4 regions of the Geodermatophilus sp. SYSU D00742 genome follow, and region 1 is predicted to be linked to each of the others. Evidence: riboswitches for the same ligand, from Rfam matches in the RefSeq annotation. Region 1 holds a riboswitch; each other region holds the start of a gene.
What was found. Region 1 has a riboswitch for cyclic di-AMP ahead of ACI78V_RS14430 (LysM peptidoglycan-binding domain-containing protein). Riboswitches for the same ligand answer to the same signal wherever they lie in the genome.

Region 2: linked by a shared signal. The riboswitch ahead of ACI78V_RS15520 (NlpC/P60 family protein) and the one ahead of ACI78V_RS14430 (LysM peptidoglycan-binding domain-containing protein) in region 1 are both predicted to bind cyclic di-AMP.
Region 3: linked by a shared signal. The riboswitch ahead of ACI78V_RS20610 (C40 family peptidase) and the one ahead of ACI78V_RS14430 (LysM peptidoglycan-binding domain-containing protein) in region 1 are both predicted to bind cyclic di-AMP.
Region 4: linked by a shared signal. The riboswitch ahead of ACI78V_RS11690 (aggregation-promoting factor C-terminal-like domain-containing protein) and the one ahead of ACI78V_RS14430 (LysM peptidoglycan-binding domain-containing protein) in region 1 are both predicted to bind cyclic di-AMP.

The regions. Positions count from the first base shown of each region.
Region 1 covers NZ_JBJGYJ010000019.1:64,370-69,190, reverse strand. The annotation lists gene ACI78V_RS14445 (amidase) at 1-782, opposite strand, end outside; gene ACI78V_RS14440 (DUF2306 domain-containing protein) at 851-1,801, opposite strand; gene ACI78V_RS14435 (hypothetical protein) at 1,856-2,158, opposite strand; gene ACI78V_RS14430 (LysM peptidoglycan-binding domain-containing protein) at 2,306-3,145, opposite strand; cyclic di-AMP (ydaO/yuaA leader) riboswitch at 3,152-3,296, opposite strand; gene ACI78V_RS14425 (VOC family protein) at 3,543-3,917, opposite strand; gene ACI78V_RS14420 (MFS transporter) at 4,202-4,821, shown strand, end outside.
Region 2 covers NZ_JBJGYJ010000022.1:54,225-59,045, forward strand. The annotation lists gene ACI78V_RS15515 (M48 family metallopeptidase) at 1-1,194, opposite strand, end outside; gene ACI78V_RS15520 (NlpC/P60 family protein) at 1,359-2,441, opposite strand; cyclic di-AMP (ydaO/yuaA leader) riboswitch at 2,458-2,657, opposite strand; gene ACI78V_RS15525 (hypothetical protein) at 2,847-3,170, opposite strand; gene ACI78V_RS15530 (DEDD exonuclease domain-containing protein) at 3,357-4,821, shown strand, end outside.
Region 3 covers NZ_JBJGYJ010000041.1:14,449-19,269, forward strand. The annotation lists gene ACI78V_RS20600 (Lrp/AsnC family transcriptional regulator) at 1-280, opposite strand, end outside; gene hppD (4-hydroxyphenylpyruvate dioxygenase) at 446-1,672, shown strand; cyclic di-AMP (ydaO/yuaA leader) riboswitch at 1,845-1,987, shown strand; gene ACI78V_RS20610 (C40 family peptidase) at 2,003-3,151, shown strand; gene ACI78V_RS20615 (thiamine pyrophosphate-binding protein) at 3,200-4,821, opposite strand, start outside.
Region 4 covers NZ_JBJGYJ010000014.1:24,555-29,375, reverse strand. The annotation lists gene trpB (tryptophan synthase subunit beta) at 1-338, opposite strand, end outside; gene trpC (indole-3-glycerol phosphate synthase TrpC) at 457-1,266, opposite strand; gene ACI78V_RS11690 (aggregation-promoting factor C-terminal-like domain-containing protein) at 1,661-2,098, opposite strand; cyclic di-AMP (ydaO/yuaA leader) riboswitch at 2,346-2,500, opposite strand; gene ACI78V_RS11685 (alkene reductase) at 2,692-3,777, shown strand; gene ACI78V_RS11680 (SRPBCC family protein) at 3,930-4,616, opposite strand; gene cutA (aerobic carbon-monoxide dehydrogenase large subunit) at 4,613-4,821, opposite strand, start outside.

The sequences.
Region 1 (4,821 bases):
TCCGGCGCACGCCCGAGCAGGGTGGGGACGAGGACGCCGACGCGGAGGCGGGCGGGGTCCGGGCCGGGGACGAGGCCCACCGGGTGGAACGGCGCGTCGGGGTCGGTGCGCTCGGTCGCGGCGAGGAAGGCCGCGTTGTCGCGCACCGTGCGGCTCATGCAGTGCTCCACGACCAGGGCCGCCAGCCCCGGGCCGCCGGGCCCGGCAGGGACGCAGCGCCCGTTGGACGGCTTGAAGCCGAACAGGCCGGTCACCGACGCGGGGACGCGCAGCGAGCCGCCGCCGTCGCTGCCGTGCGCCATCGGGACGACCCCCGCGGCGACGAGCGCGGCGGAGCCCCCCGAGGAGCCGCCGGCGGACAGGCCGGGGCCCCACGGGTTCCGGGTGGTCCCGTGCAGCGCCGTCTCGGTGCTGCCGAGCAGGCCGAACTCGGAGCTGGTCGTCGAGCACACGACGGCCAGCCCGGCCGCGCCGATCCGCATGGCGTAGGGGGAGGGGCCCGGCGCCGGGGTGCCGGCCATCAGGCGTGAGCCCATCGTCCACGGCAGTCCCGGCCAGGGCAGCAGTTCCTTGACCGCGAACGGCACACCGGCCAGCGGCCCCGTGGCCGCGGGAGCGGCGGGGGAGGGCTCGGCCAGGTCGGCGACGGCGTTCAGGGCCGGCAGGCGGTCGAGGCGGGAGCGTGCGGCCTCCGCCAGCTCCCCGGCGGTCACCTCGCCCTCGCGGACCAGCCGCGCCATCTCGACGCCGTCCCACTGCGCGTAGTCGTCCAGGTCCGTCACGACGCCAATCGTGAATGACGCATTCGCGGATGACAACACCGTTCTGCGCGGTGGGGTGACGGCGCGGCTCAGGCGGGGAGGGCGCGGTGGTGCCGGCCGGCGAGGTACCACTCCGCCACCAGCAGGTTGGGCACCCAGGACAGGAACGGCACCAGCAGGTACGCGCGGTCGAACGCGACCCCGGCGTCCACCCCGGCCAGGGCGGTCTGGCCGCCGATCAGCACGAGCAGCCACAGCCGCAGGGTGACCGCGGCGTAGGTGAGGGCGAAGGTGCGGACCATCCAGCGCCGGTGGGCGGCCACGTCCCGGCGGCGGACGGCGCGGAACGCCGTGGCGGCGCAGGCCAGCCAGAGGACGGCCAGGAGGCCGAAACCCGCGGTCCCCACCGGGCCGGCGAGGTTGTGCGGCGCCAGGAGCAGCCCGGCGACGCCCGCGACCGCGATCGACGCGACCGTCACCCGGCCGATCGCCCGGTGGACGTGCGGGGCGCGGGTCCGCAGCCGGGTCGCGAACTGCAGCGGCGACAGCAGCAGGGCCAGCCCGCCGGAGACGACGTGCAGGTACAGGGCCCCCTGGACCAGCGAGGACTCGTCGACGTAGTTCCCGGCCACCCCGCGGCCGTCGGCGCCGAGGTCGGCCAGCGGGGTCAGCAGGTAGGGCAGAGGCGTGAACACGGCGATCGCCAGCGCGCTCAGCGCGATCCACCAGTGGGCGCCGCGCGTGCGCCAGGTGGCGGGCCGGGTGGTCGTGGCGGGCGCGGTCAGGGTCATGCCGAGGACTCCCCACTCCCCGTGCCGGTCCCCGTCGCGCCCAGGGTGGCCGGGTCGCCCGCCGCCGACCAGGGCCCTCCGTCGGTGGACCCCCCACTGCCCGGAGCGCACCGGGAACGGTGCCGGCGCGCCGGCGTCCGGGTCGACGTGGATGCCGGCGAGGGCCCAGCTCCTCGGGTGCACCGCCTGCAGGGAGAGCAGTCCAGCGGAGTCGGCGATCGCCGTGGAGGGGTGCCGGGAGCCGGGCACGCGGATCCGGGGGCGGCGCCGGCGTTCCCCGGCCCGGCGGGACGACCGGGAGGGTCAGCGCGCGGCGGCCAGTGCCCGCTCCACCTGGGGCGAGCGGCGCACCGTCACCGGCCGCCCGGCCTGCTCCGCGGCGTCGAGGTGGTCGAGCAGCAGCTGGAGCGCGGGCGCGGACAGGCCGGTCACCGAGCCGGCGTCGATCCCCTCGACCCGCGCCGGCTCGCGGCCGTAGCGCCGCACGAAGGAGTCGACGGCCGCCTCGTCGACCTCGCCGGCCAGGCAGAGCACCCGCCCGCCCGCGGTGTTGAACAGGCGGACGACGCCGCGCGCGGCCGGGCCCTCGGACGGCGGGGGAGTCACCGCACCAGTGTGCCGACGACGACGGCGACGTGGCAGCCGGGACGACAGCGGCCCCCCACCCGGGAACGGGTGGAGGGCCGCTGGGACCCCGCCGGGCAGCCGCTGGTCAGGACACGGGCCCGCGGGCGTGCGGGGTGTCCTCCCGCGTCACGCCCGGTAGTTCACGTGCGGGTGGTCCATGTGGTTGGCCGTCGCGCCCCCGCGGTCGGCCATCGGCTTCCAGGAGCCGGTCGGCGAGGTGAGGATCCGCTGCTGCCAGATGACGTACTCCACGCCGAGCGCGTCCCAGTGCGCCAGGTGGTAGGCGACGATCGCGTCGCCCAGGGCGGCGTCGGTGCCGACCATGTAGTCCAGCGCCAGGCCGGACGGGTGGCCGTGCGGGTCGACCGCGCTGGCGCGGGTCCCGCCGATGGGGATGCCCGCGGCGCCGGGCACGGCGGCGACGACCGCGTCGGCGGCGGCCTGCGCCCGGGGCCGGACCGCCCCGGCGCTGTTGGTGATCTCGGCCGCGGCGATCCCGGGCAGCGGGGTGACCACCGGGGCCGGTGCCACGACCGGCTCCGGCTCGACGGGCGGTGCCGGAGCGACGAGGGAGACGGCGGCCGGGACGACGGCCGGCGCCGCCGCGGCGGTCGCCAGCACCTGCCCCGGGAGGATCAGGCCCGGGTCGTCACCGATGACCGCGGCGTTGCGCTGGTACAGCGCGCGCCAGGACTCGCCGTGCGCGGCGGCGATCCCGGCGATGGTGTCGCCGGGCCGGACGGTGTGCTCGCCCTGCGGAGCGGCGTGGCGGCCGCTGCCGGCGGCGGTGTCCGCGGGGGCGGGGGCCGGGGCGGGCGTCTGTACGACCGTCCGGTCGTGGGTGGCGGCGGCGTTGGCCGGGGAGCTCAGGACGCCGAGGCCGACGACGGTGGCGCCGGCTGCGACGGGGACGCCCGCGAGGGCCTTCTTGGTGCGGACGTAACGGGGCGCGCGGTGCTTTGCCATGGATGTGTGATCTCCGATCACCGCCGGCGAGGTGAGCTGTCGGGTTCGGGCGATCGGTGCCCGGCCGCGGTCCGCGGCTTCACCCCGAGGCGCGTGGTACGCGCCGGGAACGGTGGGTCCCCCACCCCTGCCCTGAGGTCGTGGATGGCAGCCGGTGGGCAGGGTTGGGCGGACCGGTGCCACGTTCGATTAGCTGAACGCAGCCAAAAAGCTACGGGCTGTCATGTCGAGTGTCGTCGTAACGGCGCTCACACCCCGGGGTCCCCGGCCGGGAACCGGCTGGTCGCGCAGCGGGGGCCGGCGCCGGTCGGTGAGCCGCCTCACGGGTGCCCGGCGGGGACTCGCGGGGGCCGGGCGGGGCCCGGAGGACCGGTCGCGGCGTCGTGGGCCGGCGCGCTCAGCCGCCGTAGGGCCGGGTGATGATCTCCAGCAGGTGCCCGTTCGGGTCGGGCCAGTAGACGCCCCGGCCCCCGTCGTGGGTGTTGACCTCACCGGGCCGGCTCCGGAACGGGTCGGCCCAGTGGTCCAGGCCGCGGGCGCGGACCCGGCCGAGGATCTCGTCGAACTCCTCCTCGCCGACCAGGAACGCGTAGTGCCGCGGCGTGACCTCGTCCTCGGTCATGAAGTCCAGCGAGACGCCGTTGGCCAGGGTGACGACGGCGAACGGGCCGTACGGCGTGGGCGGCGGCAGGCCCAGGACGTCGGCCAGGAAGCGCGCCGACTCGTCCCGGTCGTGGGCCGCGACGATGGTGTGGTCCAGCTGGACGGGCATCGGGACTCCTCGCAGGCCGTGCGGGGAGCCAAGCACGCGGCCGTCCCGGCCGGGAGGTGTTCCGGTGCCGCGGACCAGGTGGCGGGCAGTCGCCCCAGCGGCCGGCGGCGGCTCGCGCCCGCCCCGGTGGCCGAGGTCGTAGGGGGAGGACCGTGGACGGGTGGCCGTCACCTCCGGACCGGAGGACAGGCACCGGGTCCGGGTGGGCCGGTCGGACGTCGGGCCGCCCGCACCGCCGCGCTGCCCGGACGGCGGCGCCGGGGTTCCCGCCGACGGTCCGGCTCGTGGCGGCCGGCGTCCTGGCCGACCTCGCGGTCGGGACGCTGTTCGCCTGGAGCCTCGTGGCGCCCTCGGTGGTGGCCGACACCGGCGGGTCGCCGGGCAGCGGCGCGGCGGTGTTCGCGGCCGCGCTCGTGGTCTTCACCGGCACCCTGCTCGGCGTGGGCCGTGGCCTGCGGCGGCTCGGACCGCGGAGGCTCCTCGCCGGCGCCGCCGTGCTCGCCGGTGCGGGGCTCGGACTCACCGCCGTCGCCGAGCGACCGGAGCTGCCGTGGCTCGGCGTCGGCCTGCTGTTCGGCGCGGCCAACGGCCTGGCCTACGGCGTCTCGGTCTCGCTGGCCGCACGGGTGACCGAGCGGCGGCGCGGCACCGCCAGCGGGCTGGTCGTCGGGGCGTACGCGGCCGGGCCGGTGCTGCTCGGTCTGCTGGCCCCGTCCGCGTTGCCGGCCGCCGGGTGGCGGACCGGCCTGGCCGTCCTCGCCGTGGCCACGACCGCGCTGCTCGCGGTCGCCGCGGTGCTCGCGCCGGCGGACCGGCCGGCCCGGTCGGGTGGGGGCCGCAGGGGGAGGCCGGCCGCGCGTGGGGCCCTGGTGGCGCTCTGGGTGCTCTTCGCCGGCGGCGCGGC
Region 2 (4,821 bases), on a different contig from region 1:
GAACCACTGCCACGCCGCGGGCGGGTCCGGGTCGGAGAGGTTCACGCGGGCCAGCCGGTTCTGCATGGCCACGAACGCCTCGGCGTCCCCGGTGAGCTCCAGCGCGTGCAGGTCCGCGCGCGCCTCCACGTGGCGGGACACCAGGTTCTGGACCGGGGTGGCCACCAGCGTGCCGACCGCGGCCAGGAACAGGACCAGTGGCACCACCCGTGGGTCCCCGGCCGACTCCGCGCCGGCCCGCCGCAGCAGCGGCGTCCAGGACAGCAGCCAGCCGAGCAGGGCGACCGCCGCCGCCGCCCCGAGCGCCCCCTCCAGCGTCCCGGTCAGGACGTCGTCGGTGGCGACGTGGCCGAGCTCGTGGGCGGCGATCGACTCGATCTCGGCGTCGGGCAGCTGGGCCAGCGTCGTGTCGTAGAGGACGATCCGCCGGGTGGACCCGAACCCGGAGACGTAGGCGTTGAGCGCCGTCGTCCGCCGCGAGGCGTCGGCGACCAGCACGTCCTCGACCGGGGTGCCGTTCTCCTCGGCCAGCTCCAGCAGGTCGGTGCGCAGCTGTCCGGCCGGCAGCGACTCGAAGCGGTTGAACGCCGGCTCGATGACCACCGGGTAGAGGAAGGAGCCTGCCACCACCGTGGCGGCCGCCGCCCCGGCGGTCCAGGCCCACCACGTCCGCGGGGCGCGCCGGGCCAGCCACACCACGGCGAGGAGGGCGAGGGCGGTCAACGCGGCGTCGATGGCCGTGGAGACGGCGACGTCGCGCAGCCACAGCGGCCAGCTGCGCGTCGACAGCCCGTACCGGTGGCGGACCACCTCCCCGTAGGCCGAGAGCGGCAGCGTGACCAGCCGGCCGGCCACCGTCAGCGCCACCGTGCCCAGCAGCACCTGCCAGACCCACCCGCCGCCCAGCGGGCGGGCCGGGGTCCGGACCAGCCACCGTCCGAGCGGGGTGAGCGCCAGCACCGCGGACGCCACCAGCCCGAGCACCAGGGCGGCCAGGGACGCCGGGCGGATCGCCGCGGCGAAGGACTCCGCGCGCTCGGCGACACCCGGGGGCAGACCGGCCCCGGGACGGACCGGGGTGGCGCCGCCGGGCGGTTCGGGCAGCAGGCTCCACGGCGTGCCGACGGCGACGACGACCACGAAGGCCGCTCCGAGCACACCCGCGACCAGCAGCGCGGCCCGGCGGGCGCTCACCCCGCCGATCCTAGGAGGACCCCTGCCCACCACCGCGGGAGGACCCCGCCCTCCAGCGAGCTCACGGCGAGCCGCTGGACCGGCCGGGCCCCGGACGGCCGCGTCGGGACCCTGTACGGGGCCGGGACCCCCGAGGACGTCCCGGCCCGTGCCGTGTGCGTGGACTAGGCGACGCGGCGCATGGCGGTGATGCCGCCCATCGAGTCGACGCTGACCACCTTGACCGGCTGGCCGGACGTCGAGGCGTGCACCATCTGGCCGTTGCCGATGTACATGGAGACGTGGCTGACCGGGCTGTAGTAGAAGATCAGGTCGCCCGGCTGCAGGTCGGCGCGCGAGACCGCCGTCCCCAGCGTCGACTGGATGCGGCTCGAGTGCGGGAGGCTGATGCCCGCCGCGGCGTAGGCGTACTGGGTGAGCCCCGAGCAGTCGAAGGAGTTCGGGCCGCCGGCGCCCCACACGTAGGGGTCGCCGACCTGCGCGAGCGCGGTGTCGACGGCGGCCTGGGCGGCACCGCTGGAGGCGGCGGCCGGCGCCGGCGTGGCCACGGGCCGGCCGGCGTGCGCGGTCACGACCTCCTGCTGCTGCGCAGCCGAGAGCGCGTCGTACTGCGCCCGGTAGTCGGCGATGTCGGACTCCAGCCGGGCCTGCCGGGCGGTGACGTCGTCCAGGGTGGCCTGCGCCGCCGCCTGGGCGACGTCGGCGTCCGCCCGGGCCTGCTCGGCGGCCGCCGCCCGCGTGGCGACCTGGGCCAGGACGTCGGTGGTGTGGCCGGCGATCAGCTCGAGGGTCGCGAGCTGGGAGACGAAGTCCGCGGCCGACGCACTGGTCATGAGCAGCTCCAGCTGGGTCGTCCCGTCGCCGGTGTAGGCGGTGCGGGCGACCTGCCGGATCTGGTTGTCGAGGGCGCCGAGGTGCTCCTGCGCGTCCGCGGCGGCCCGGCGGGCGCTGTCGGCGGCCACCTGCTGCTGCGCGAGCACCTCACGGGCCTCGTTCACCTGCTCGGTCACGGCCTCGAGCTCGCGACCGGCCTGGGCGACCAGCTGGGCGGCCTGTGCGGCGGTGCCGGCCTGCTGCGGGTCGGCGGCGGCCGTCCCCGGCAGGAGGGTGAGGGCGAGGGTGGCGGTGGCCCCGAGGACGAGCCCGCGACCGAGTCGGCGGGCGAGGCGGGGGCGGCGGAACGCGACCGGGAGGTCGGGGTGGAACTGGTCGAGTGCATGCCCCAGGGCAGGGCGAGGCGTCGCCACGGTCGGCGGCTCTCCGTTCTTCCTCAGCAACCGCCTACCGAGTTAGCTGACGGGTTCGGGCTGGGAAGAATCGCCCTATCTCTGCGCGCCGGCGGGCCGGCGCGTGTGCTCCGGCGGTGACCGGCGCACGCGAGAACTCACCCCAGTACTGCGGTGGGTCCCCGGTTCCCCTCCGGCGCCGCGTGGGCGCGTCGGGGGATTCGGCGGTGTCCGCCCGAGGTCACCTCTCTCGGGTGACGACCGCCCGGTCGGACCGGCTCACCGTACGGGCCGTGATGATGTTGTGACAAACGGGGCCGGCGTGGACTGTGGGATCTCCCACGCGACCGCGCCCCGCCACGCCGGCGGCCACGCGGGGGCACCGCACCGGTCGACGGTGCGTGCCGGCCGGGGCCCGGCTCTGCCTCAACCGGTGCGCCGGCGGTGCCGCGCCGCCCCGGCCGCGCGGCCACCCGGGGACGCCTGGTGCCGCAGCGGGGGCACCAGGCCGACGTCGGCCAGTGCCCGCACCGCCCGCCGCTCGACCTCGTCGAACTCCACGACCACACCGGGCCGGGGCACGACGACGTCCTCGGCGGCCTCGGCTGCGCCGTCCTGGCGCCGCCCGGTCATCGGGACCACCGTCGGGTCGGCGGTCTCCCACCCCGGCGGGGCGCCCAGCAGGACGGTGACGACGCAGTCGGCACACCCGGTGCCCCGGGCGGTGCACGTGTCGCAGTCGATGAACATGGCCCACTCCTCTGCTGGCCGACGCCTCGTCGCAGGAGCCCTCCATGGCCCCGGTCGGTCCGCGCAGCACGCTAGGGAGGGGTTCCGACAGTTCCGCGCGACCATGATCCGGGGTCACCCGGGCGATCCGGCGGGCACCGGCGCGCGTCCCCGGGACTGTCACTGCCCCGACCTACCGTCCGCCCCGTGCCCTCTTCCCCTGCCCGGCTGGCCGGGACAGCCGCCCGGGCCGCCGCGGGGCTCCCCCGCTACGAGCAGGCGACCATCGAGGAGCTCGGCACCCCGCTGGCCGAGGTCACCTTCGTCGTCGTCGACCTGGAGACGACCGGCGGTTCACCCAAGGACAGCGCCATCACCGAGATCGGCGCCGTCAAGGTCCGGGGCGGCGCCGTCCTCGGCGAGTTCCAGACCCTGGTCGACCCCGGCTGCGAGATCCCGCCCTACATCAGCGTCCTGACCGGGATCACCTCGACGATGGTCGCCACCGCCCCACGCATCGGCGCGGTGCTGCCGAGCTTCCTGGAGTTCGCCCGCGGCGCGGTCCTGGTCGCGCACAACGCCCCGTTCGACCTCGGGTTCCTCAAGGCCGCCTGCGCGGAGAACGGCATCCCGTGGCCGGCCGCGGCCTCGGTCGACACCGCCGTCCTCGCCCGCCGGCTGCTCAGCCGCGACGAGGTGCCCAACTGCAAGCTGGCGACCCTGGCGCCCTACTTCCGCACCACCACCGAGCCCTGCCACCGCGCGCTGGCCGACGCCCGCGCCACCGTCGACGTGCTGCACGGGCTCTTCGAGCGGCTCGGCCCGCTCGGGATCACCAGCCTGGAGGAGCTCACCGCCCTCACCCGCCAGGTCGACCCCGAACGGCTGCGCAAGCGGCACCTGGCCGACGCGGTCCCCTCCGGCCCGGGCGTCTACCTCTTCCGCGGCCCGCGCGAGGAGCCGCTCTACGTCGGGACGTCGAACGACCTGCGCAGCCGGGTGCGCAGCTACTTCACCGCCGGGGAGCAGCGCAGCCGGATCACCGAGATGGTGGCGCTCGCGCAGCGGGTCGACGCGATCCCCTGCGCGCACGACCTCGAGGCCGCCGTGCGGGAACTACGGCTGATCGCCGAGCAGAAGCCGCGCTACAACCGGCGGTCGAGGTTCCCGGAACGGGCGCTGTGGGTGCGGCTGACCGAGGAGCCGTTCCCCCGGCTGTCGGTGGTCCGCCGGGTGCGCCCCGGCGCGGGGGTGTTCCTGGGCCCGTTCCCCGACCGCCGGGCCGCCGACGCCGCCGTCGCCGCCATCCACGAGTCCCTGCCGCTGCGGCAGTGCACCGGCCGGCTGTCCCTGCGCGTGCTGCGTACCGCCTGTGCCCTGGCCGGGATGGGCCGCTGCGGCGCCCCCTGCACCGGCGCACAGTCGGTGGAGGAGTACGCCGGCATCGCGGGGGTCCTGCGGGCCGCCGTCGCGGCCGACCCGGAGGCACTGCTCGCGCCGCTCCTGGCCCGGGTGGACCGGCTGGCCGCCGAGGAGCGCTACGAGGACGCCGCGGTGCTGCGCGACCGGGTGGCGGTCCTCGTCCGCGCCGTCCGCCGGCGGCAACGGCTGGAGTCGCTGGCCGCGGTGCCGGAGCTGGTCCTGGCCCGCCCCGACGGCGAGGGCGGCTGGC
Region 3 (4,821 bases), on a different contig from region 1:
GAACGCCGGGGACGGCCCGCAGGTCGGCGGCGACCTCCTCCAGCGCGCCCTGGGCGATCTCCAGGGTGACGAACGCCTGGACGCCGAAGCCGGCCGCGGCCAGGTCGACGTCGGGGCCGTAGCCGGTGACCACGCCGGTCTCCTCCAGGCGTCGCAACCGGGCCTGGACCGTGGCCCGGGCGACCCCGAGCCGACGGGAGAGCTCGAGCACGCCGGCCCGCGGCTGTTCGGTCAGGGCGGTGAGCACCGCCAGGTCGAGCGCGTCGAGCTGCTGGGCCACCGCTCCTCCTCCGGCCGGACTGGTCGATCTGACCAGCTCGGGACCGCTGTGCGCACCTCGGCTGCCCCGATCGGCCAGCTCGGTCGAGCCATCTTGCCCACCACGGGCGCGCGGAGGTGGGCTGGACGCACCATCGGAGGAGAACGGACCACACGGGAGGGCGTCATGACCGACACGCAGCCCCGGGGGACCCTGGAGCAGGTCCTCACCGACGACGAGCGCCTGGCCGAGCTGAGCGCCGACCAGCTCCGGCAGCTCGTCGGCCTGGTCGAGCACGACCCGACCACCGACCCGTTCCCGGTCAGCGGCTGGGACGCCCTGGTCTGGGTCGCCGGCAACGCCACCCAGACCGCCCACTTCCTCCAGTCCGCGTTCGGGATGGAGCTGGTCGCCTACTCCGGGCCGGAGACGGGCAACCGGGACTCCCGCGGCTACGTGCTCCGCTCCGGCGCCGCCCGGTTCGTGGTCACGGGCGCCTACTCACCGGCCAGCCCGCTGGCCGACCACCACCGCCGGCACGGGGACGGCATCGTCGACATCGCCCTCGCCGTCCCCGACGTCGACCGGTGCGTCGCGCACGCCGCCGCGCAGGGAGCGACCGTCCTCGAGCCGCCGCACGACGTGGGCGACGAGCACGGCACCGTCCGGCTGGCCGCCGTCGCCACCTACGGCGACACCCGGCACACCCTCGTCGACCGCTCCCGCTACTCCGGCCCCTACCTGCCCGGCTACGTCGCGCGGACGTCGACCTACCAGCGGCGACCCGGTGCACCCCGGCGGCTGTTCCAGGCCGTCGACCACGTCGTCGGCAACGTCGAGCTGGGCGCGATGGACCACTGGGTGGACTTCTACCGCCGGGTCATGGGCTTCACGAACATGGCCGAGTTCATCGGCGAGGACATCGCCACCGACTACTCGGCGCTGATGAGCAAGGTCGTCGCCAACGGCAACCACCGGGTGAAGTTCCCGCTCAACGAGCCGGCGGCCGGGCGGAAGCGTTCCCAGATCGACGAGTACCTCGAGTTCTACGGCGGACCGGGCGTCCAGCACGTCGCCCTGGCCACCGGCGACATCCTCGCCAGCGTCGACGCGATGGTCGCCGAGGGCGTGGAGTTCCTCCCGACGCCGGACTCCTACTACGAGGACCCCGCCCTGCGCGCCCGCATCGGCACCGTCCGCGTGCCGGTGGAGGAGCTGCAGCGGCGCGGCATCCTGGTCGACCGCGACGAGGACGGCTACCTCCTGCAGATCTTCACCCGGCCCACCGGCGACCGTCCCACGGTGTTCTTCGAGCTCATCGAGCGGCACGGGTCCCTCGGCTTCGGCAAGGGGAACTTCAAGGCGTTGTTCGAGGCGATCGAGCGCGAGCAGGAACGCCGCGGCAACCTCTGAGGCAGCTCATGCCGGGCGGTGTCGTCACCCCGGGTGAGCACCGCCCGGGGTGTCCGCGCGTCCCCCTCGTCCGGTTTGTCGGTCTCGGGGCGCCGACCTAGCGTGACGGCGTCCGGACGGGCCGTTCCGTCACCCCCTGGTGACACCGGCCGGACGCCGCCGAACCCTGCGCCGGCCCGTTCCGCCGGCACCAGGGACCGGGGACCCACCGCAGTACTGGGGTGAAGCGTCCGCGGCCCGCCCGGGCCGCCGGACGCCGGGCGACTTCCCTCCCGAACCCGTCAGCTAACTCGGTAGGCGGCTGTGGAAGAGAGGACAGACCCGCCCACCATGGCGACGTCGCACGCCCCTGCCCGCGCGCTGCCCCGCATCCTGGTCGGCCTGGTCGCCGCCGGCGGGCTGACGCTCACCAGCCTCCCCGCCGCCTCCGCCTCCCCCGAGGACCCGGCCACCTCGCAGGAGGCCGCCGCACTCGTCGCGGCGAGGGCCCACGACCTGGAGGTCGTCACCGAGCAGTTCAACGAGGCGCGCGAGCGCCTGCGGGCCAGCCAGGACGCCGCGACCGCGGCCGGCGAGGAGCTGGCCGCCGCGGAGGCCGCGCTCGGTACCGCCCGCGAGCGGGTGCGCGCGGTGGCCCGCGGCGCCTTCACCGGGGACCGGCTCGGCACGCTGTCGGCCGTGCTCACCAGCGACTCCCCCGACGAGGTGCTCGACCGCGTCGGCACGCTGCAGACCATCGCCGACCACAACAACGGCGTCCTGGGCGGGGCCACGCAGGCCGCCGGTGACGCCGAGGCGGCCCGCACCGCCGCCGAGCAGGCGGCCGCCGACGCGCAGGCCCTGGTCGACCAGGTGGCGGCGCGGCAGGCCGACCTGGACCGGCAGGTCGCGCAGTTCCAGGCCGAGTACGACCGGCTGGTCGCCGAGGAGGAGCGCGCGGCGCGGGAGGCCGCCGAGCGCCGGGCGGCCGAGGAGGCGGCCGCTGCTGCCGCTGCGGCCGCGGCCGCCGCTGAGGCAGCGCCGGCACCGGCGCCCGCCGCGCCACCGGCCCCGGCGGCCGGGGCCGGCGCGCGGTCGGCCGCCGCTCCCGCGCCGGCCCCGGCGCCGACCGGCGCCGGCGGCAGCGCGGCCGCCCGGACCGCCGTCGACATGGCGCTGGCCCAGCGCGGCGACCCCTACGTCTGGGCCGCGGCGGGGCCGAACTCCTTCGACTGCTCGGGGCTGGTGCAGTACGCCTACGCCGCGGCGGGCATCAGCCTCCCGCACTCCAGCCGGATGCAGTCGGCGATGGGCACCCCGGTCTCCCGGTCGGCGCTGCAGCCCGGTGACCTGGTGTTCTTCTACAGCCCGGTCAGCCACGTCGGCATCTACGTCGGCAACGGGCAGATGGTGCACGCCTCCACCTACGGCCAGCCGGTGAAGGTCGCGTCGATCGACTCGATGGGCGGCTACAACAGCGCCCGCCGCATCGCCGGCTGACCCGCCCGTGGGGCGGAGACGGCCGTCCCCGCCCCACGGGGCTGTGCGTCAGTGGCCGCGGAAGGCCTCCTCGAGCCACCACGACGGCTCGTCCGCGGCCACCTTCGCGTCGATGAACAGCGGCGCCGTCCGCGGGCCGGCCACCCACTCGGCGACCGCGGCGAGGTCCTCCGCACCCCGCACGGTGACCCCCACGAAGCCGTGGCCGCGGGCGATCGCGGCCAGGTCGGTGTCGGGGAACCGCACGGTGTCCAGCGGCGCCCCCTCCGGCCCGAAGTGGTGCACCTCGGCGCCGTAGGCGGCGTCGTCGTAGACCACGACGACCATCGGCAGGCCCAGCCGGACCACCGTCTCCAGCTCCGACGCCCCCATGAGCGCGCCGCCGTCGCCCAGCGCGGCCACCGGCAGCCGGTCCGGCCGCGCCACGGCGGCCCCGATCGCCGAGGCCAGCCCCAGCCCCACGGACTGGAAGGCCTGGGTGAAGCAGAAGCCGTCCTCGTCGGGGACGTCGAGGAACATGCTCGGGTAGCCCATGAAGTTCCCCGAGTCGACGGCGACGACCCGCTCGGCCGGCAGCAGGTCGTCGAGCGCGATGGTCAGCGTGCGGGGGTCGATGCGGCCGGCGCCGCCGAGCGGGGTGAACGGCACGTCCCGCCACCGCACCCGCTCGGCGATCGACCGGCGCACGTCCGCGGTCCGGTAGCCGACGGCGGTCCCGTCCCCGAGCAGGGCGGCCGCCGCCTCCGCCGTCCGCCGGACGTCGCCGACCACGCCGAAGGTGAGGTCGCGGTGGACGCCCAGAGCCGTCGGGTCGTCGTCGACCTGGACGACGACGGCGTGGCGGCCGATGAGCCGGCCGTGCCGCATCGTCCACATGTTCAGCGCACACCCCCAGCCGACCACGAGGTCGGCGCCGGTGATCAGCTCCGCGGCCAGCGGTGAGGCGAAACCGCCGGAGACGTCCAGCGACCAGGGGTCCCCGGCGAACAGGCCCTTGGCCACCGCCGAGGTGGCCAGCAGGGCGCCGCAGCGCTCGGCCAGCGCCGCCAGCGCCGCGCGGGAGGCGGGACCGCGGGCGCCGCGGCCGGCCACGAACACCGGCCGCCGCGCGTGCCGCAGCGCGTGCGCCAGCCGCTCCACGTGCTCGGGCGTGACCACCGGCTCCGGTGGCGACGGCACCGGCGGCGGACCGGGTGGCACCGGGAGCTGCTGCACCTGCACGTCCAGCGGGAGGTTCAGCAGCACCGTGCGCCGGCCGTGGACGGCGGTGCCGACGGCGGCGGCCACCTGGTCCAGCGCGTCGCCGACGGAGGTCACCCGCATCGGCACCGCGCCGACGGCAGCGGCCAGCGCGGCCTGGTCGACGGCGAAGTTCGACGTCGGCGAGGACGCCTCCGCGGCCAGGACCAGCAGCGGCGTGCGGCTCTTGGCCGCCTCGGCGATGCCGGTCATCGCGTTGGTCAGCCCGCAGCCCTGGTGCACGCTCAGCGCCGACGGCCGGCCGGTCATCCGGGCGTGGGCGTCGGCCATCGTCGCCGCGCCGCCCTCGTGGCGGGCGGCGACGAACCGCGCGCCCGCGGCCACCATGGCGTTGGTGAGGGCGAAGTTGCCCGAGCCGACGACGCCGAAGACCGCGTCGACACCGCAGCCGACCAGGGCGGCCCCGACGG
Region 4 (4,821 bases), on a different contig from region 1:
TGACCCAGCACGTTGTTGATCTTGTGCGAGCCGGTGTGGTTGAGGTCCTCGCGCTTGAGCAGCACGCGCGCGCCGCCGGCGTGGGCGGCGAACCGCGGCACCTCGGTGATGGGGCTGGGCCGGCCGGTGTAGTCCCGTTGCAGCCGGGCGAACTCCTCGAGGAACGCCGGGTCGACCCGCATCGCCTCGTAGGCCTCGGTGAGCTCGTCGAGGGCGGCGATCAACGCCTCGGGGACGAAGCGGCCGCCGAAGACCCCGAAGTGGCCGGTGGCGTCGGGCCAGCCCGGGCGCGCCGGAAGGAGCTGCTCCTCGGGCTGCGGTGGGCTGGTCGTCGTCATGCCCCCAGCCTAAGGACCTCCAGGCCCGCCACCGTGGAAGGACCCCGTCCTCCTCGTCCGCACGCTCGGGACGAGCCCCGGACGAGGCCGGCGGCGGGCCCCTACCGGGCGACCAAGATCAGCGACTGGTGCGGGGCGTGGCGGGGTGCGAGCCGGCGGTGACCAGGTCGGCGACCGCCTGGCGGGCGTCCCCGGCGGTGACCAGACCCTCGCCGACGAGGACGGCGTCGGCCCCGGCGGCGGCGTAGCTGATCAGGTCGTGCGGCCCGCGGACGCCGGACTCGGCGACCTTCACCACCCCCGACGGCAGCCCGGGGGCGATGCGCTCGAACGTGGAGCGGTCGACCTGCAGGGTGGTGAGGTCGCGGGCGTTGACCCCGATGACCGCCGCGCCCGCGGTCAGGGCGCGGTCGGCCTCGGCCTCGGTGTGCACCTCGACCAGCGCCGTCATCCCCAGGGACTCGACCCGCTCGAGCAGGCCCACCAGTGCGTTCTGCTCGAGTGCGGCCACGATCAGCAGGACGACGTCGGCCCCGTGCGCGCGGGCCTCGTGCACCTGGTAGCTGCTGACGATGAAGTCCTTGCACAGGATCGGCACGTCGACCGCGGCCCGGACGGCGGCGAGGTCGGCCTGCGAACCGCCGAACCGGCGCCGCTCGGTGAGCACGCTGATCACCCGCGCCCCGCCGTCGGCGTACTGCGCGGCCAGGACGGCCGGGTCCGGGATCGCGGCGAGGGCACCCTTCGACGGGCTCTGCCGCTTCACCTCGGCGATGACCCCGACGCCGGGGGCCCGCAGGGCGGCGAGGGCGTCGCGCGCCGGCCGGGCGTCCTGCGCGGCGGCCTTCACCTCGGCGAGGGGGGTCAGGGCCTCACGGGCCGCGAGGTCCTCACGTACACCGGCGACGATCTCGTCGAGCACGGACACGTGTCCTCCCGCTGATCGTCGGACTGGCCTGGCGGTCCGGACCCGGCCTCCACCGGACCCGGGCTCCCACTCTAGAGGCGGCGCGGACCCCGCCTGCCCGGGGGGCCGCTGCACGCTGCGGCGGGGCGGTTGGCGCCATCCGGTCCGGGGTAGGGATCAGGGTTCGCGTCCACCCGGCTCCGTCGGGTCCACCCCCCGGTCCAGAGCGCGCCAGGCGTCGAGGGCGCGGTCCTCGTCGGTCCGCGGCGGGGGGGGGGGGGGGGGGGGGGGGGGGGGGGGGGGGGGGGGGGGGGGGGGGGGGGCGCCCGGCGCGGCGGGGGGGGGGGGGGGCGGGGGGGGGGGGTGGGGGGGGCCCCCCGGGGGGGGGGGGGGGGGCCCCCCGGGCGTGCCGGGATCAGTACCAGCCGCGGGCCTGGCTGTGGTTCCACGCCCCGCAGGGGGTGCCGTACCGCTTTCCGATGTAGATCAGCCCCGCCTTGATCTGCCGGTACGGGTCCGAGGTCTTGCGGATGCCGGTCATGGCCCACGTCGAGTCGAGGAACTGGGGGATGCCGTACGCGGTGCTCCTCGGGTTCTGGGCCCTGGGGTTCCAGCCGCTCTCCCGCTCCCAGAGCCGGTCGAGGCAGCCGAACTGGGTCCTGTTGCCACCGACCTGGCCCAGGGCGTGGTTCTTGTAGGCCTGCTTCTCACCGGCGCTGGTCGACGTCGTGGACGCCCCGTCCGCCCGGGCGACCGACTGTCCGGTGGGGGCGAGAGCGAGGGCGAGGGTCAGGACGCCGACGGTGGCGAGCCGGTGCAGGGAGCCGGATCGGTGGGTGTGCTGGTTGTGCATGGTGCGGTCCTCGAGCTGTGTGGAGCCCGGCGCCGTCGGCGCCCGGCGGGCGTGCGGGACCGGCCGCGGCGGTGGTCGTGCCGTCAACCGGGCATGCGGCACCGGCCGGACACAGGCGCCCGGCTGGAGCCGTCGGTCGACAGTGCGGGCCGCACGGCTGGTTCCTGGGATGTGGGCAGGCGGGAGCGCGACGGTCCCGGACCTGCGGGGGCGCGCGGGAGCTGAGGCCCCGGGCGGGGTGGTTCTCCGTTCCTCCCTGGCCGCCTACCGGGTCAGCTGACGGGTTCGGGCTGGGAGTGCCCTACCCGCTCCCGGGTGTGCCCGGGAGCGGGACTCACCCCGGTGGTGCGGGTGGGTCCCCGGCTCGCGCCCACGGTGGGAGCGACTCGGCGGCGTCCGGCGCGGGCTCCCCAGGCTCGGGAGGCGACGATCGGCCGGACACCGCCACCGTAAGAACGCAACGCACATCGCGCCACTCGATGGTCGCCGGTCCTCTGTGGCGCCATGCGCCTGGCGGCGGGATGTGCGTCACTGTGAGCGTCATGACCGTGGCGTTCCGGAATGGGCGCCGTGGGCGGCCCCTTGGAACCCACGTGGACCTGTTCTCTCCCGTGACCCTGGGCGACCTCGAGCTCGCCAACCGCGTCGTGATGGCCCCCCTGACCCGCATGCGCTCCGGCGCGTCCGGCGTCCCCGGTGACCTGGTCGTCGAGCACTACCGGCAGCGCGCCGGCGTCGGCCTGATCATCACCGAGGGCACCTATCCCGACCAGGCGGGCCAGGCGTTCGTCGGCCAGCCCGGCATCGTCACCGACGAGCAGGTCGAGGGCTGGCGCCGCGTCGCCGAGGCCGTGCACGCCCGCGGCGGCCGGATCGTCCTGCAGGTCATGCACGGCGGCCGGGTCACGCACCCCGACGTCAACGGCGGTCGCCGAGTCGTCGCCCCCAGCGCCATCGCCATCAACGGCGAGGGGCACACCGAGAAGGGCAAGCAGGCCTACCCGGTGCCCCACGCGCTGACCGTCGAGGAGGCCCGGGCGACGGTGCAGGACTTCGTCTCCGCCTCCCGCCGGGCGATCGAGGCCGGCCTGGACGGCGTGGAGATCCACGGCGCCAACGGCTACCTGCTGCACGAGTTCCTCTCGCCGACGTCCAACCAGCGCACCGACGAGTACGGCGGCTCCCCTGCGAACCGGGCGCGGTTCGTCGTCCAGGTGGTGGCCGCGGTGGCCGCGGCGATCGGCGCCGGCAGGGTCGGGCTGCGGATCTCGCCGGAGCACGGCATCCAGGACGCCCTCGAGACCGACCGGGACGACGTCCTCGCCACCTACGGCACCCTCCTCGACCAGCTGGCCCCGCTGGGCCTGGCCTACCTGTCGGTGCTGCACCGCGAGCCCGCCGGTGACCTGGTGCAGGAGCTGCGCCGGCGCTTCGGTGGCCCGCTGATCGCCAACAGCGGCTTCGGCTCGGTCACCACCCGGGAGGAGGCGGTGCAGCTCATCGAGGCCGCCCACGCCGATGCCGTCGCCGTCGGCCGCCCGGTCATCGCCAACCCCGACCTGGTCGAGCGCTGGGCCGGGGAGCACCCGGAGAACGAGCCGAGGGCCCACCTGTTCTACGCCAGCGGCGCCGAGGGCTACACCGACTACCCGACGCTGCAGGACCGTCAGGCCAGCTGAGCCCGCAGTCCGTGCACGGGTCGTGGTCTCGCGTCGCCCGAGACCGCGACCCCCGTCCAGGACGCGTGACGACCGGACGTCGAGGGCCCTCCCGATCGGATCGGGAGGGCCCTCGACGCGTGTACGGGAGAGGTCGGCCCCTCCCCGGGGACTCAGCCCCGGCGGCGGCCCAGGAGCCAGCCGACGAGGACGCCGAGCAGGGTGAGCCCGGCACCGCCGAGCGCGCCGGTCACCAGGGTCCGGACGTCGGACGGCGCAGCCGGCGCCGCGGCGGCCCGGCCGGCGAACACCTGCGGCTGGCCGGCGGCCGCAGGGGCAGCGGTCGGAGCGGCCACCTGCGTGTCGCTCACCGCGGCCGCCGACGGGCGGGCCTCGGCCGGAGCCGCCACCGGCGCCGCGGCACCGGTCAGCTCGTCGTCGATCGCCTTGAAGAACTGCCCGGCCATCCGCTTGGCGACGCCGCTGATCATCCGCTGCCCCACACCCGCGACCGGGCCGCCGATCACCGCGTCGGCGGAGTAGGTGAGCGTGGTGGTCCCGGCGTCGGACGGCTCGAGGTTGATCGTGACCTGCGCCCGCGCGTTCCCCGGCGCGCCCGCCCCCGACGCGTGCATGACGTAGGACTTCGGCCTGTTCTGGTCGGTCAGCCGCACCTCGCCGGCGTACGTGCCCTTGATCGCGCCGACACCGACCGAGACGTTCATCTCGTACTCGTCGTCCCCGACCTTCCGCAGCGACTCGCAACCCGGGATCGTGCGGGCCAGCACCGCGGGGTCGGTGATCACGCTCCAGACGCGGTCCGGGTCGGCGTGCAGCACCGCAGAGCCGTCGAGGTTCACGCACTCACTCCTGTCCTCGCCCGGCGCGCGGCCGCGGCGGTCCGTTCCGAATCGGGTGATCGCATCAGGTCGTAGAGCTCGGTGGGTGAGATGGGCATGGCGGCGATCCGGCGTCCGGTCGCGTCCTCGATGGCCGAGGCGATCGCCGCCGTCCCCGGGATGACGCCGGCCTCACCGGCGCCCTTGAGCCCGAGCGGGTTCAGCG